Regions from separate parts of the Paenibacillus sp. J53TS2 genome, predicted to be linked through region 4. Evidence: predicted binding sites of a transcription regulator. Region 4 holds the regulator's gene; each other region holds the start of a gene.
The links. The regulator Rex, encoded in region 4, represses fermentation and respiration genes when NADH is low (regulators of the CRP and FNR family bind a similar motif). The targets are predictions, from matches to a motif close to TTGTGAAATATTTCACAA.
Positions count from the first base shown of each region.

Region 1: a site for Rex is predicted at 1,197-1,214, ahead of KJS42_RS06835 (phosphoketolase family protein). Genes of this name have one in related genera too.
Region 2: a site for Rex is predicted at 1,590-1,607, ahead of KJS42_RS03475 (DUF2249 domain-containing protein). Genes of this name have one in related genera too.
Region 3: a site for Rex is predicted at 1,199-1,216, ahead of hydE ([FeFe] hydrogenase H-cluster radical SAM maturase HydE). Genes of this name have one in related genera too.

Region 1 covers NZ_BOSK01000002.1:490,892-494,013, forward strand. The annotation lists gene KJS42_RS06835 (phosphoketolase family protein) at 1-1,135, opposite strand, end outside; gene KJS42_RS06840 (GntR family transcriptional regulator) at 1,402-2,130, opposite strand; gene KJS42_RS06845 (SMI1/KNR4 family protein) at 2,639-3,122, opposite strand, start outside.
Region 2 covers NZ_BOSK01000001.1:731,559-734,680, forward strand. The annotation lists gene KJS42_RS03465 (DRTGG domain-containing protein) at 1-670, opposite strand, end outside; gene KJS42_RS03470 (YwiC-like family protein) at 723-1,445, opposite strand; gene KJS42_RS03475 (DUF2249 domain-containing protein) at 1,674-1,907, shown strand; gene KJS42_RS03480 (hypothetical protein) at 1,925-2,284, shown strand; gene KJS42_RS03485 (DUF2249 domain-containing protein) at 2,285-2,521, shown strand; gene KJS42_RS03490 (TIGR04053 family radical SAM/SPASM domain-containing protein) at 2,592-3,122, opposite strand, start outside.
Region 3 covers NZ_BOSK01000016.1:35,117-38,238, reverse strand. The annotation lists gene hydE ([FeFe] hydrogenase H-cluster radical SAM maturase HydE) at 57-1,115, opposite strand; gene KJS42_RS21865 (RNA-binding S4 domain-containing protein) at 1,613-1,894, opposite strand; gene KJS42_RS21860 (HU family DNA-binding protein) at 1,894-2,166, opposite strand; gene yabN (bifunctional methyltransferase/pyrophosphohydrolase YabN) at 2,351-3,122, opposite strand, start outside.
Region 4 covers NZ_BOSK01000004.1:186,681-189,802, reverse strand. The annotation lists gene KJS42_RS11000 (amidohydrolase) at 1-1,098, opposite strand, end outside; gene KJS42_RS10995 (redox-sensing transcriptional repressor Rex) at 1,095-1,763, opposite strand; gene dinG (ATP-dependent DNA helicase DinG) at 1,782-3,122, opposite strand, start outside.

The DNA.
Region 1 (3,122 bases), on a different contig from region 4:
GGCGCAGATCCTTCACGAGACGGCCGGCGTCGGTAACTGGATTTTTGCCCATGCGGCGGTTGCCCTTCGGCAGGATTTCGGCGAGTTCGTCTCTCAAACGACCGTTCTCGTAGAACAGCTCTTCCGGACGGTAGCTCTTCATCCATTCCAGCAAAGCCGGAGCGTGTTGCATGTTCTTCTGATCGACCGGAATCGGTACTTGGTGGGCACGGAACGAATTTTCGTTCGGTACGCCGCCCCATTCCTTTGGTCCCGTCCAGCCTTTCGGGGAACGGAATACCAGCATCGGCCATACCGGACGAGTAGCGTCCCCGGTTTCGCGCGCATGCTTCTGGATGGCTTGGATTTTCTCAACGATCGTGTCCAGCGCCTTCGCCATCGCCGGATGCATCAACTCCGGATCTTCGCCTTCTACGAAAATCGGTTCCCAGCCCATGCCTTTGAAATAAGCGGTCATTTCCTCGTTCGTTTGACGAGACAGGATCGTTGGGTTGCTGATCTTAAATCCATTCAAGTGCAAGATCGGCAGAACAGCGCCGTCCGTGATCGGGTTGATGAACCGGTTGGAGAACCAAGAAGCCGCAAGCGGTCCGGTTTCGGCTTCCCCGTCGCCTACGACGACCGCCGAAATGAGGTTCGGGTGGTCCAAAATCGCGCCTGCGCCATGCGAAAGCGAATACCCCAATTCCCCGCCTTCATGAATCGACCCCGGCGTCTCCGGTGCTGCGTGGGAAGCAATCCCGCCCGGGAAGGAAAATTGCTTGAACAACTTCTTCATCCCTTGAAGATCCTGCGTAATTTCCGGATAGATTTCCGTGTAGCTGCCATCCAGGTAAGAGTTCGATACCATCACTTGCCCGCCGTGACCCGGTCCTTCGACGTAGAACATATCCAGATCATATTTGCAGATGACCCGGTTCAGGTGGGCGTAAATGAAGTTTTGGCCCGGAATCGTGCCCCAGTGCCCGATCGGCTTGACCTTCACATCCGAATCCTTCAACGTTTCCAGCAGCAGCGGGTTGTCCTTCAGGTACAACTGCCCCACCGAGATATAGTTCGTTGCGCGCCAATAAGCGTCCAGCTTGGCCAGGTACGTTTTGGAGGAATAATCGACTTGCGTCATCGTAAATGCCATTTCTTCCACTCCCTTTGTTTTTTCTTTCTCTGATCTTGTTCTGTTGCGTTCGATTCTAACCTTGTGAATGTTTTCACCTATACTTCTATAATAACGACCTTTTCAAAAATTGATACGGTCCAATTACGTGAAATATTGAACATACTATGAAAATTGATCGGTCCGCCGCTGCATCTTTCAGTGCCTTTAGCATGCCCATTTTCCCGTCACCGGATAAAAAAAGCAGGCCGAACCTAGGTTCAGCCTGCTTGGATGTCATTCCGCACTTATTTCTCTTGTACCGAAACGAACGTATTAAATTTCGAATATTTATAGTGGAACCGCATGTGCGAGAACTCGAACGGCGTGCCGTTATCTAAGAAAAAGATCCCCTCCATAATGCTGACCGGCTCATTTGGTGCCAAATGCAGCAGCTCCTGGTCTTGCAAATTGGACGGCTCGGCGTAGATCGACAGGAACGACTTGGTCACGGCCAAGTTCCGCGAGTCCTCCAAATAGTTGAAGATCGATCCCTCGATAATCGTCTGGTTCAGGTCCTGCACAATTTTGATGGGGATGTACCCCGTTTCGATCATAAACGGCTCCTCGTCGAAGAGGCGCAGACGGACGATTTTGTACACGAAATCATGCGGCTCCAGAAACAAATCGCGCTGCAATTCCTCGGTCGGCGGAATCACCTCAAAGCTGAGCACCTTCACCTTCGGCTTCTTGCCGTGCATCTGGAAGTTGTCGGTGACCCCAAGATTGGAGCCTTCATAGTTGAAGATGGACTCATTTTTTATGTATAGGGGATTGATGAACGTGCCGGAACCGCGCTTCTTAAAAATAATGCCGTCATGCTCCATCTTCGTCAGCGCGCGCTTCACCGAACTGCGGCTCACCTGGTACGTCTCGCTCAGGCTGCGCTCGTCTGGCAGTCTCATATTCGCAAACTGTCCGGAGAAAATCTTCTCCTTCAGGTCGTCTATGATTTGCTTATAGACTAATTGTGCCATGGGGTACCTCTCCTTCTCCTCTTATTCTACCCTTTTTAGGCGGAACGAGGAACTCCCTATTCCCTATTCTCAACGAGAGTCGAGAGGATTATCTATGAAATTTCGAGTATAATGGGCTATTCGGCGATGATTCGCCATATTGTATTCGAAAAATCATATACAATTGCTCGTCTGAAGCGGAAAAGGCCTATTGTATATGAAAAATCATATATAATAGGTCGCTGAAAGGGCAAAGTGGCTTATTGTATACGAAATATCATATACAATGGGCCCTTCGGTGATGATTTCCCATATTGTATTCGATAAATCATATCCAATTGCTCGTCTGAGGTGGAAAAGGCCTATTATATATGAAAAATCGACTCCATGCGGCAAAAAGGGACCGCCAGGACCTAGGATCCTGACGACCTCTTTGGGAATCCGGACCCACACTCGCGCACGGACCGCCGCATTTTAAGCGAGCAACTGTCACACACTCGCGTGACCCGTCATGGTTTGAACCTGGCGGCTAACCTTGCTGCGCCCCGCCCGTCAACCCGCGGACGAACGCCTCGAAGCTCGGCGCCAGGCGGGTGACTTTCTTGCTCGCTTTCTCGACGTAAACCACTTCGGGTTCGCCGTCGTTGGCAGATTCGCGGTAGTCGAGCATAACCACCCCGGCGTCGGATGGCGTATCGCAGAGGACAACGCCGAATTCGGGATACCCCTCCCGCTCGATCGTCGCGCGGCTCCCGGCGGCTCCGCACAGCGAGTGCGGTTTCTCGCGCCCGATGCCCATGAGACCTAAAATTTCGACGGTCTCGCCGGATTCGCTCCGGAAGTATCGGCCCCGGGGGATTCCGCCATTATGCACTTTCATCAGGTTCACGTAAAAAGCCGGCAGACGGAAAACAAGCGACTCCTCCACGGACTCGATTAATGCGTCAGTTGGCGGTGCGGAGACGTACTTTTCGGCCGCGGGATTGCCGTCATCCCAGAAGCTCGCCGCGTCG
Region 2 (3,122 bases), on a different contig from region 4:
ATGACAACTGGTCAAAATCGGAAATGTTGCTCGTCGCCTTCAGCATATTCACCCGCGGCTTGCGGCTGACGATGTCTTCCACGAGCATGATTTTCTTCTTGATCAAGCGGTCAAACAACGCGCGGTTAATCATGGAAGCGACGGTAAACGTATCATGACGCGATGAAATGATCGGCAAAGACAGCTTGTCCGCCAAAGCCTTGACCTCGCGGCTCGTCCCGAAACCCCCGGTGATCAGCACGCCGGCGCCTTGCTCCAGGGCCAGCGAATGGGCATTGTCGCGGTTCCCGATAATCAACAGGCTGCCGGCGTCGATGTATCTGGCCATGGCATCGATTTTCATCGCACCGATGACGTATTTGTTCAGCGTTTTGTCCAAACCTTCCCCACCGCCGAGTACATGGCCCTCCACGATGTCCACCACGTCGCCAAAGGTTAACTGGTCGGAGATGTTCCGCGGCTTCTTCTCTACGCGAACGGTGCCGATCCGCTCCTTCGTAATGACGATCCCCAGGTTCTCCGCTTCCTTTACCGCCCGGTAAGCGGTGCCTTCGCTGACGCTCAGCGTTTTGGCCAGCTTGCGTACGGATATTTTCGTCCCGATCTTCAGTCCTTCGATATGCTGGAGCAGCTGTTCGTGTTTTGTGACGCTTTCCTCCGGTCCCTCCAACTGTTATACCCCCCTGCCCGAATCTGTACTATTCTGTATTCATTATACACCTTCAAGCGTAGGTCATCCAGACGGCGGCAAGAACGATAACAGAATAGACAATTTCCAGCATACCGGACGGTTTCGCGGTGATTCCTGTCCGTGGGAACCAGACCGCCCGTGCCAGCAATACCACTGCAGCCAGTCCCAATGCCGGAGACAGAAGCCAGAGCCCCAGAAGCGCCAGGACCAGATGGTAGGCTACGGAATAGGCATAGAATCGCTTGTTGTTCCGTTCGCGGATAATCGTTTTTACATAAAAGGCGGTTCCGATGAAGTACGCCGTGCTGATCAGGAACAATTCCATAGCCAGCCGGAGATCGGTCCCTCCTCCAAGTTTGTAGGAGATAAATACCATCAGGCTGAATTGCACGATAGCGGCAATATCGTTCAGCAAAGCGCGTTCTCGCTTTCGCTTGGCATAGAGGGCATTGATTGCAAACAGCGGAACGAAGAGGAGCGCCATTAGCAGAACGATGGGACGGAACAGAACCAAAGCGGCCGCCGCAGGGACTAACAGCGCACCATAGAACAGCACCGGTTTGCGGAAGCGGGCCGCTTTTCCCGTCCGAATCCACTGCAACAGGGGAAACATCAGCAAATAGATCAGAAGCCAGCAAACAAACAACAGTCCGTGAATCGCCCCGGGGGTAGAGGCGAGCATCCCGAACAGAAACGGAACGACCAGCATCGCCCAGGCTCCGTGCTGATTGGGAATATAATCTCGGATTCGCACGTCATTGGTTCCTCCTTCATCTTCGTGTAAAGCCTAAATTACGGACATTATAATCAGTAGGCCTAAGCATCCCAGTGACAGGAATCACTGGAACCATGGCGTCTTCCGGACAAATCCAAACAGAAATTTTCACCGGCAATTGACTTGTGACTGATATCACAATCATTCTGCTTCCCGTTGATATAATGAGGTCGAATCGTTAAATTTTTAACTTTAGGAGGACTTCACATGAGTCAATTCAAAGCTACTGTCAACGCTACCGAATATCCGCCGCAGCTCAAGCATAAGACGATTTTTGCCGCTTACAATTCCTTGGAGCCGGGGGAAGCCATGCTGCTGATCAACGACCATGACCCGGTGCCGCTCCGTTTTCAGTTCGAAGCGATGCATCCCGGCGGTTTTACTTGGGAGTACATTGAGCAAGGGCCCGAGATGTTCCAGGTGAAAATCGGCAAAAATTAAAGCAGGGGGAATGCCCTATGGCTACGATTACGGTTATCGATGACAAGACGATCCAAATCGCCGTGGAACTGGAGGATGCCTTGCGCATGATTCAGGAGGCGGAGAGCAACCTCGAGCGGTACGCGGGTGAGATCCTCACGATCGCCGAGAAAATGCCGGAATTTCAATACACGTATTTCTGTTTCTACGCCTATGACACCGCCACCTTGTTTGAAAAAATGTTAGGGATCGATCCGAAGCAGTATTTGTCCTTCTCGCTGGATGCGCCGGACTCGTTCTTCTATACTCTTTACGGCGGCATGAAGGGACTTAGCGGTGCGGCACGGCTGTGCCAAGCGTTTGCAACCGAACGGACCGACGTGGAGGTGAATGTGTAAATGGCAGACCGCATTGTTGAACTCGACGTTCGCCCGTTTCTTCGCCGAGGCGAGGAACCGTTCAGTGTGATCATGGACACGGTCGGGAAGCTGGAAAAGGGCGAGACTTTCGTTCTGCACGCCACCATGAATCCCGTCCCGCTTCTAAAGGTGCTTGAAGGTAAGGGCTACAGCCATGCTTCCGAGCAATTGGCTGAGGATCATTGGAAAGTGACATTTGAACCTCTTCCATCCTAATGCCCATCCGTTGGATTTACAAGAATGAAAGGAGGCCGATCGGCCTCCTTTTTGCATTGCGTGAATTTGCTCACGGTTGATCGTGACTGTTGTAGCCCCGAGGAATGTAGGAGCAGTACGGATCGCTTTCCAAATAATCACCGGTAACCGCATAGGCCCTTGCCCTGGAGCCGCCGCATAGCTCCTTGAATTCGCAGGCTCCGCACTTGCCCTTAAGCAAGGATTTATCTCTTAACTGCTGCAAAATCGGCGAATTTCGATAGATTTCCACCAACGAAGTGTCTCGGACACTTCCGCAATTCACCGGCAGAAAACCACTCGGATACACCTCGCCAATATGGCTGATAAATACGAATCCGTCTCCGTCGTTTACGCCTTTAGGCGATCGGCCGAGTACATCCATTCGTTTGGGCGTTGCCGAGCCCCCCTCTACGGAAGCGGCGATTCGCCTCTGCTGCTGCATGAATACCCGGCGGTAATGGGGCGCTTCCGTCGCTTTAATGCCGTAAGGCATCTCCCGTTGCAGGTTCGCCAGCCAAATCATCACCTGCTCATGCTCTTCCGGTGTAATCATGTCTTTCGTCATTCCCCGCCCCGTTGG
Region 3 (3,122 bases), on a different contig from region 4:
ACGAATAATAGCGAAAGAAATCTCTTGTTCGGTCAATCCGCCCACAAATGCGCATATTATGCATGGCGGCGCGTACCTGCCGCCTTCAGGCTGTCCCCCCTTCCCATATCTACGGAGAATCCCGCGGCTCCAATCCGGAGCTCAAGGCAGTGCCTGCATTGCGCAGATTCGTCTCCCGTACAGATTTTGTTGTTGTACAGGGCATATTTCTGGCGAACGAAGACAGGGGACAGGTTAGGCATGACCACATTAGCCCCAACCTTCAGCGCCAATTCTCTGCCTTCGGGGTTTAACGTGCCGAGTGCGGTCGTTGCGGGAATTAAAGCATTGGGAATGAATAGGCGAGTTAGGGCCACCATGATCAGCGTATCCTCCAAAGATCCAGCTTTCGCCTCACCAAGCGGGGTCCGATCATGAGGAATAAACGGCCCGATGCCGATCATATCCGGATTTAACGTCTTCAGATAATTCATGTCCTCCGCTAAATCCTCCGCGGTTTGGCCGGGCAGCCCGACCATGAACCCTGCACCCACCTGATAACCGATCGACTGTAGCGTCTCTAGGCACTTGCGCCGGTGATCAAAAGACATGGATGGATGCAGAAATTGATATAGCCTTCGGGAAGCGGTTTCGTGACGCATCAAAAAGCGATCCGCCCCCGCTTCATACAGCAAACGGTAGGTTTCCTCCTCCCGTTCGCCAATCGACAAGGTGATAGCCGCATCCGGAAACTCCGATTTGATCTCCCGGATTAAGGCAGCCAGCAGATCGGCCGTATACCAGGGGTCCTCGCCGCTTTGGAGCACAAATGTGCGGAAACCCAGCCCATACCCTTCCCGGCAGCATTCGAGTATTTCCTCGGGACTGAGCCGGTAACGCTCAGCGTCGCGATTGCCGGCCCGCAACCCGCAATACAAGCAGTTCTGCCGGCAGTAGCTCGAAAATTCGATCAAGCCGCGCATGTACACCTTGTTCCCGTAAGCCTCTTCCCGTCTCAGACGAGCAAATCGGAAGAGCTCCCCGCGGGTTTCGACATCCATATGCCCCAGCAAATAGACGAGCTCATCCTTGGAGAGCTCTCTCCGGGCATAGAGCTTGTGCACAAGCTGTTTCATCAGTCGATCATCCCTTTTGGATAAACTGGATTATGGACCTTTGTATACCCTATGGCTGTCATGAAAAATGATGAATGAAGTAATTGTGAATATTTTCACTTTGTAAGCGTTTTAATTAATGTTCGCGAATAAGATCACCCCGGTTTCAGGATAAAGCTGCAGTCTGAGCGAAGAAATGGGCATGTCGTTGGGTTCGTTTGTTGCTTCATACTTTGTTCCGTACAATGAATAGGATCGTTAGTTCGACTGTTGTTTGATCGATGGGTGTGATTTCGGTTCGTAGATGCGTGCTACGGTTGCAGCGTCGTTGAATTTCGACATGAGGTTGATCAGAGGTGTTTTCTAAGAAGCAGGTGTGCTTAATCGAAAACGTTAGTAAATGTGTATTTAATATATTACCACGATTTCACAGTTTAGCTAGGATATTTTTTACAACCTAGTCGGAGATAAAAAAAGCATGTCCCGAGTTAACGGAACATGCTCTGAGCTTCGCTATTTCAGGACCAGTCCAGACCGGTATCCTTCGCGATCGGCTCTTCCTTGATTAAGGTATACATGGTCGCAGCTTCATCCTTACGAGTCGTTTCGACAAGTCGTTCAACGCGCACGGTCACCAGCTTCTGGCCGAATTGAACCGTGATTTCGTCGCCAACTTTAACGGTACTGCTCGGCTTGGATTCGCGCCCATTAATGAGGACTCTGCCTTGTTCGGAGACGTCCTTGGCCACCGTGCGCCGCTTAATTAACCGCGATACCTTCAGGAATTTATCAAGACGCATTATTTTACAGCTTCTTTAAGTTTGTTACCCGCTTTGAATGCTGGAACATTGGAAGCCGGGATTTCGATCGTTTTGCCGGTTTGCGGGTTGCGGCCCGTACGACCGGAGCGTTTACGAGTTTCGAACGTACCGAAGCCGATCAATTGTACTTTGTCGCCGCCAGCAAGGGCATCGGTAATTTCACCGAGGAAACCGTTCAATACGGATTCAACGTCTTTTTTTGTCAAACCGCTTTTGCTGGAAATGTTGTTGATCAGATCTGTCTTGTTCATTAATAATGCCTCCCAATAATAAAAGAAATAGGTGATACCTTGGCACTACAGGCACTAGGCCTGTCCAGGGCCAGATGGTTATCTTTGTATGAGTATTCTTGCTTGATTTTAAAAATCCTGCACTGCTTGGAACTTTTTTTTTGTTTTTTTCGCAAAAAAACCGAAATTTAGGCCTTTTCTCCCATCATTCCCGTTCTTTCGACTTAGCCTCAACCCATAAAACGTCCATTTCTGCTAACGTGCTGTCGCCGGGGGGTTTCCCCAGTTCGCGAAGCCGTTCCTCAACGTAATGGAAGCGCGATGTGAATTTGCGAATTGTTCGAGTTAGGGCTTGCTCCGGGTCGGCCCCGATGTAACGGGCGGCATTCACGACCGAAAACAACACGTCACCCAGCTCCAGCTCTTGCGACTCAGGATCTTGCTGTTGCGCGATGGCCTCTTTCAGCTCGTGGATTTCCTCCTCCAGCTTGGACCAGACGCCGTCGATGTCCTCCCAGTCGAAACCGGCCTTGGCCGCCTTTTTCTGGAGCTTGTACGCCTTCATCAAAGCCGGCAAATCCCGCGGTACCCCGCTGATCGCCGATTGGCGTTCGGGTTCGATACCTTTGCGCTTCTTCTCCTCGACTTTCATCGCTTCCCAGTTGTTCAGCGCCGCCTCGGCGTCCTCCGCGCTCAAATTGCCGAACACGTGCGGATGACGGTATATCAGCTTCTCATTCAGCTCCTGGATAACGTCATACACCGTAAAAGCGCCGGTCTCCTCCTCCATCTGGGAGTGGAGCATGATTTGCAGCAGCAGATCGCCGAGCTCCTCACGCATATGGTCGGGATCGTCGTCGTCGATCGTCTCCAGCACTTCGTAGGTTTCTTCGATGAGGTTCTTGCGGATCGATTCATGCGTCTGCTCGCGGTCCCACGGACATCCCCCCGGGCTGCGCAGAATCGACACGATTTCA
Region 4 (3,122 bases):
GATGAAATCCGCCTTCATGCCAGCCGCAAGCTTCCCGGTGTTCGGCAAGAAGACCGACTTCGCGCCGTACTCCGTCCCCATCTTGAGTGCTTCTAGAGCCGGAATCGCCGTCGGATCCCCGGATACGCCTTTATGAATCAGCGCGGCCAAACGAATCTCCTCCAGCATGTCCAGGTTATTGTTGCTGGCTGCACCGTCAGTACCCAGCGATACCACGACTCCCTTCTTCAGGAGCTCCGGTACTCTGGCAACGCCGCTGGCCAACTTTAAGTTGCTACCCGGATTATGAGAGACGGTAACGCCATGAGAAGCCAAGACCTCGATTTCCTCGTCCGTCAAATGTACGGCATGGGCGAGCAGCGTCGGGCGGGAGAACATGCCCAGCTTCCGCAGGTGCTCTACCGGGCGAACGCCGTAATCGTTCACGTTCTGCTCCACCTCGGCGCGTGTCTCCGACATATGCGTATGCATCGGTAGATCGAGATCGTGGGCGGCTTGTACGAACTTCTCGATGAAAGCCGGCGGACAGGTATATGGCGCATGAGGCGACATCATCGTCGTGATGCGTCCTTCCGCTTTACCGTGCCAATTCTGGGCAAACGCGATCGCTTCTTTAAGCTTCTGATCCTGCTCTTCCGGCGAGCATAGCCCGATCGCTCCGCGCATCAGTACGGCGCGAATGCCGGATTCCTCGACAACCTTGGCGACTTCGTCCATCTGATCGTACATATCCAAGAACGTGGTCGTACCGCCTTTAAGCATTTCCAGTACGGACAGCGCCGTTCCGGCATAAACGTCAGCAGCGGTAAACTTGGCTTCCATCGGCCACATTTTCTCCTGCAGCCAGGTTTGCAGTACCATGTCATCCCCATAACCGCGCAACAGCGACATCGCCGCATGACCATGGGTGTTAATCAGTCCTGGCAAAAATAACAAGCCTTTGCCGTCAAACGTTTCGGCGCCTTCCACGCCTTCCGGGCGCTCTTCTCCGATATAGGTGATCGAATCGCCTTCAACAAGCATATATCCATGAATCACGGGGCGATTGGTCTCCAGTACGGCAAACGTCCCGTTCTTAATTAACCATTTACGACTCATACGTTGGCTTGTTCCTTTCCATCCTCCAGATAATATGCCAAGCTAAGCAGGTCTGTAGTGAAATCGGCCGCATGAATCCGCACTTCCGACGGCACCTTGAGAATCGTTGGCGCGAAGTTCAGGATGGCTCCGATCCCGGCCGCAACCAGCTCGTCTGCCACGCGCTGGGCTTCTGTGTCAGGTACCGTTATGATCCCAATACGGATATTATTCGCTCGTACCGTAGCTACCAGCTCCTCAATCGGTTGAATCGTGATGTTGTTGATTTGGGTACCGATCTTTGCTGGCGATGCGTCGAACACGGCGACGATTTTCATATTATCCTTCAAATAAGCATTATAATTCGAAAGGGCTTGCCCTAGATTACCGGCACCGACTAACGCCACGTTAATTTGCTGGTCCAGGTTGAGAATCTGTTGAATCTTCTCGATTAGGTAAGCCACGTCATAGCCGATCCCCTTCCGACCAAAATCGCCGAAATACGCTAAATCCTTGCGGATTTGCGCGGGATTCAGATCCAACTTCTGGCCCAGCTCCTGCGAGGAGACCGTGGGGACCTCCCTGCGGCTGAGTTCGTTCAAGAAACGCAGGTAAACCGGCAGTCTGCGGACGACGGCGTCCGAAATTTTTTCTGACTTCATGCTTCGTTTCCCCCTATTCTTCAATGCGATCAATAAAGCGGTTTAGGCTTCGGGATTCAACCATTCCGAGATGCGAGGTACCATTTGATTCATCGGCATATGCTCCATCTTCGGTCCGGGCAAAGAGTATAAAAAATACTTCCCATAGTAAGACTCCAGGATACGGGTATCATAAACGATTACGATGCCACGATCCTGCGAGGAACGGACGAGTCGCCCGAATCCTTGCTTGAAGCGGATAACCGCCTGCGGGACGGATAACTTCATAAATGGGTTTTTCTTCTCCCGCTGCAGTCGCTCACTCTTGGCTTCCACCAGCGGATGGTTCGGCGGTTGAAAAGGCAGCCGCACGATCGCTAAACTTGTCAGCGCCTCGCCGGGGATATCTACCCCTTCCCAGAAACTGCTCGTCCCCAGCAGCACCGATGCATTTTGACCCTGGAAGCGCCGAGTCAGCTTGGTACGGCTACCGCTGTCCATCCCTTGCCCGATGACGGTGATCCCCTGCGCCGAGAGCAACTCTTTCAGCGGGTCATACACCTGTCTCAGCATCCGGTAGGACGTAAACAGCACCAGCATGCGGCCTTGCGTAGCCACCGCGGAATCTGCCAACGACTGCACCAACGTGTTAATGAAGTGATCATCTCCCACGCTGCCCTTTACGCTCGGAAAATCACGTGGAATGACTAAGAGTGCCTGGTCCCGGTAATTAAACGGAGATGGCAACATCGACGTAATCAACCGTTCCTCTTCCGCCGCCTCCGTCAGACCCAACTGCTCGATCATATATTGAAACGACTTATCGACTGACAATGTCGCGGAAGTCATAACGACGCTTTTTTTCCGATCGAAGAAAAATTCCTTCAACTGGGCGCTAACGTCAATCGGCACCGCGTACATTTGCAGCGAGCGGCTGCGGTAATTCCCGTTGGCTTCCATCCAATAAACCGTGTCTTCGCTTTCCAGCTTCATGAAGAACCGCAGTGATTCCCGTTCTCCAGCTAAATCCTTAAACAAGCCGCTGATATCGGTAAGCAGGCTTTCCGCAGCATAATCATCCTGCTCCTCCCGAATCTCAGACATGAGACGATCCCCTTTGCGAAGCACGTCGCCCAGACCCACGTAAATCTGGTTTTCGAGCGCGGTCAGTGTCTCCCAATCCTTCGGCTTTCGGGTCGGCAGCAGCCGATATACGAATTGCCCCGGATCGCCGGGGGCCGCATCGCTGCGATCCGGCATCAAGCTGAACAGCAGCTCGCTGAGCTTGTCCCAGCTCTCTTTCACATCCACCAACGTTGGGTAGATGCCATCGATCACTGCGCACCATTCCGCAGCTTTCTCCGCGGACGACGCATCTATCGAGCTCCGAAGATTAGCCAACTG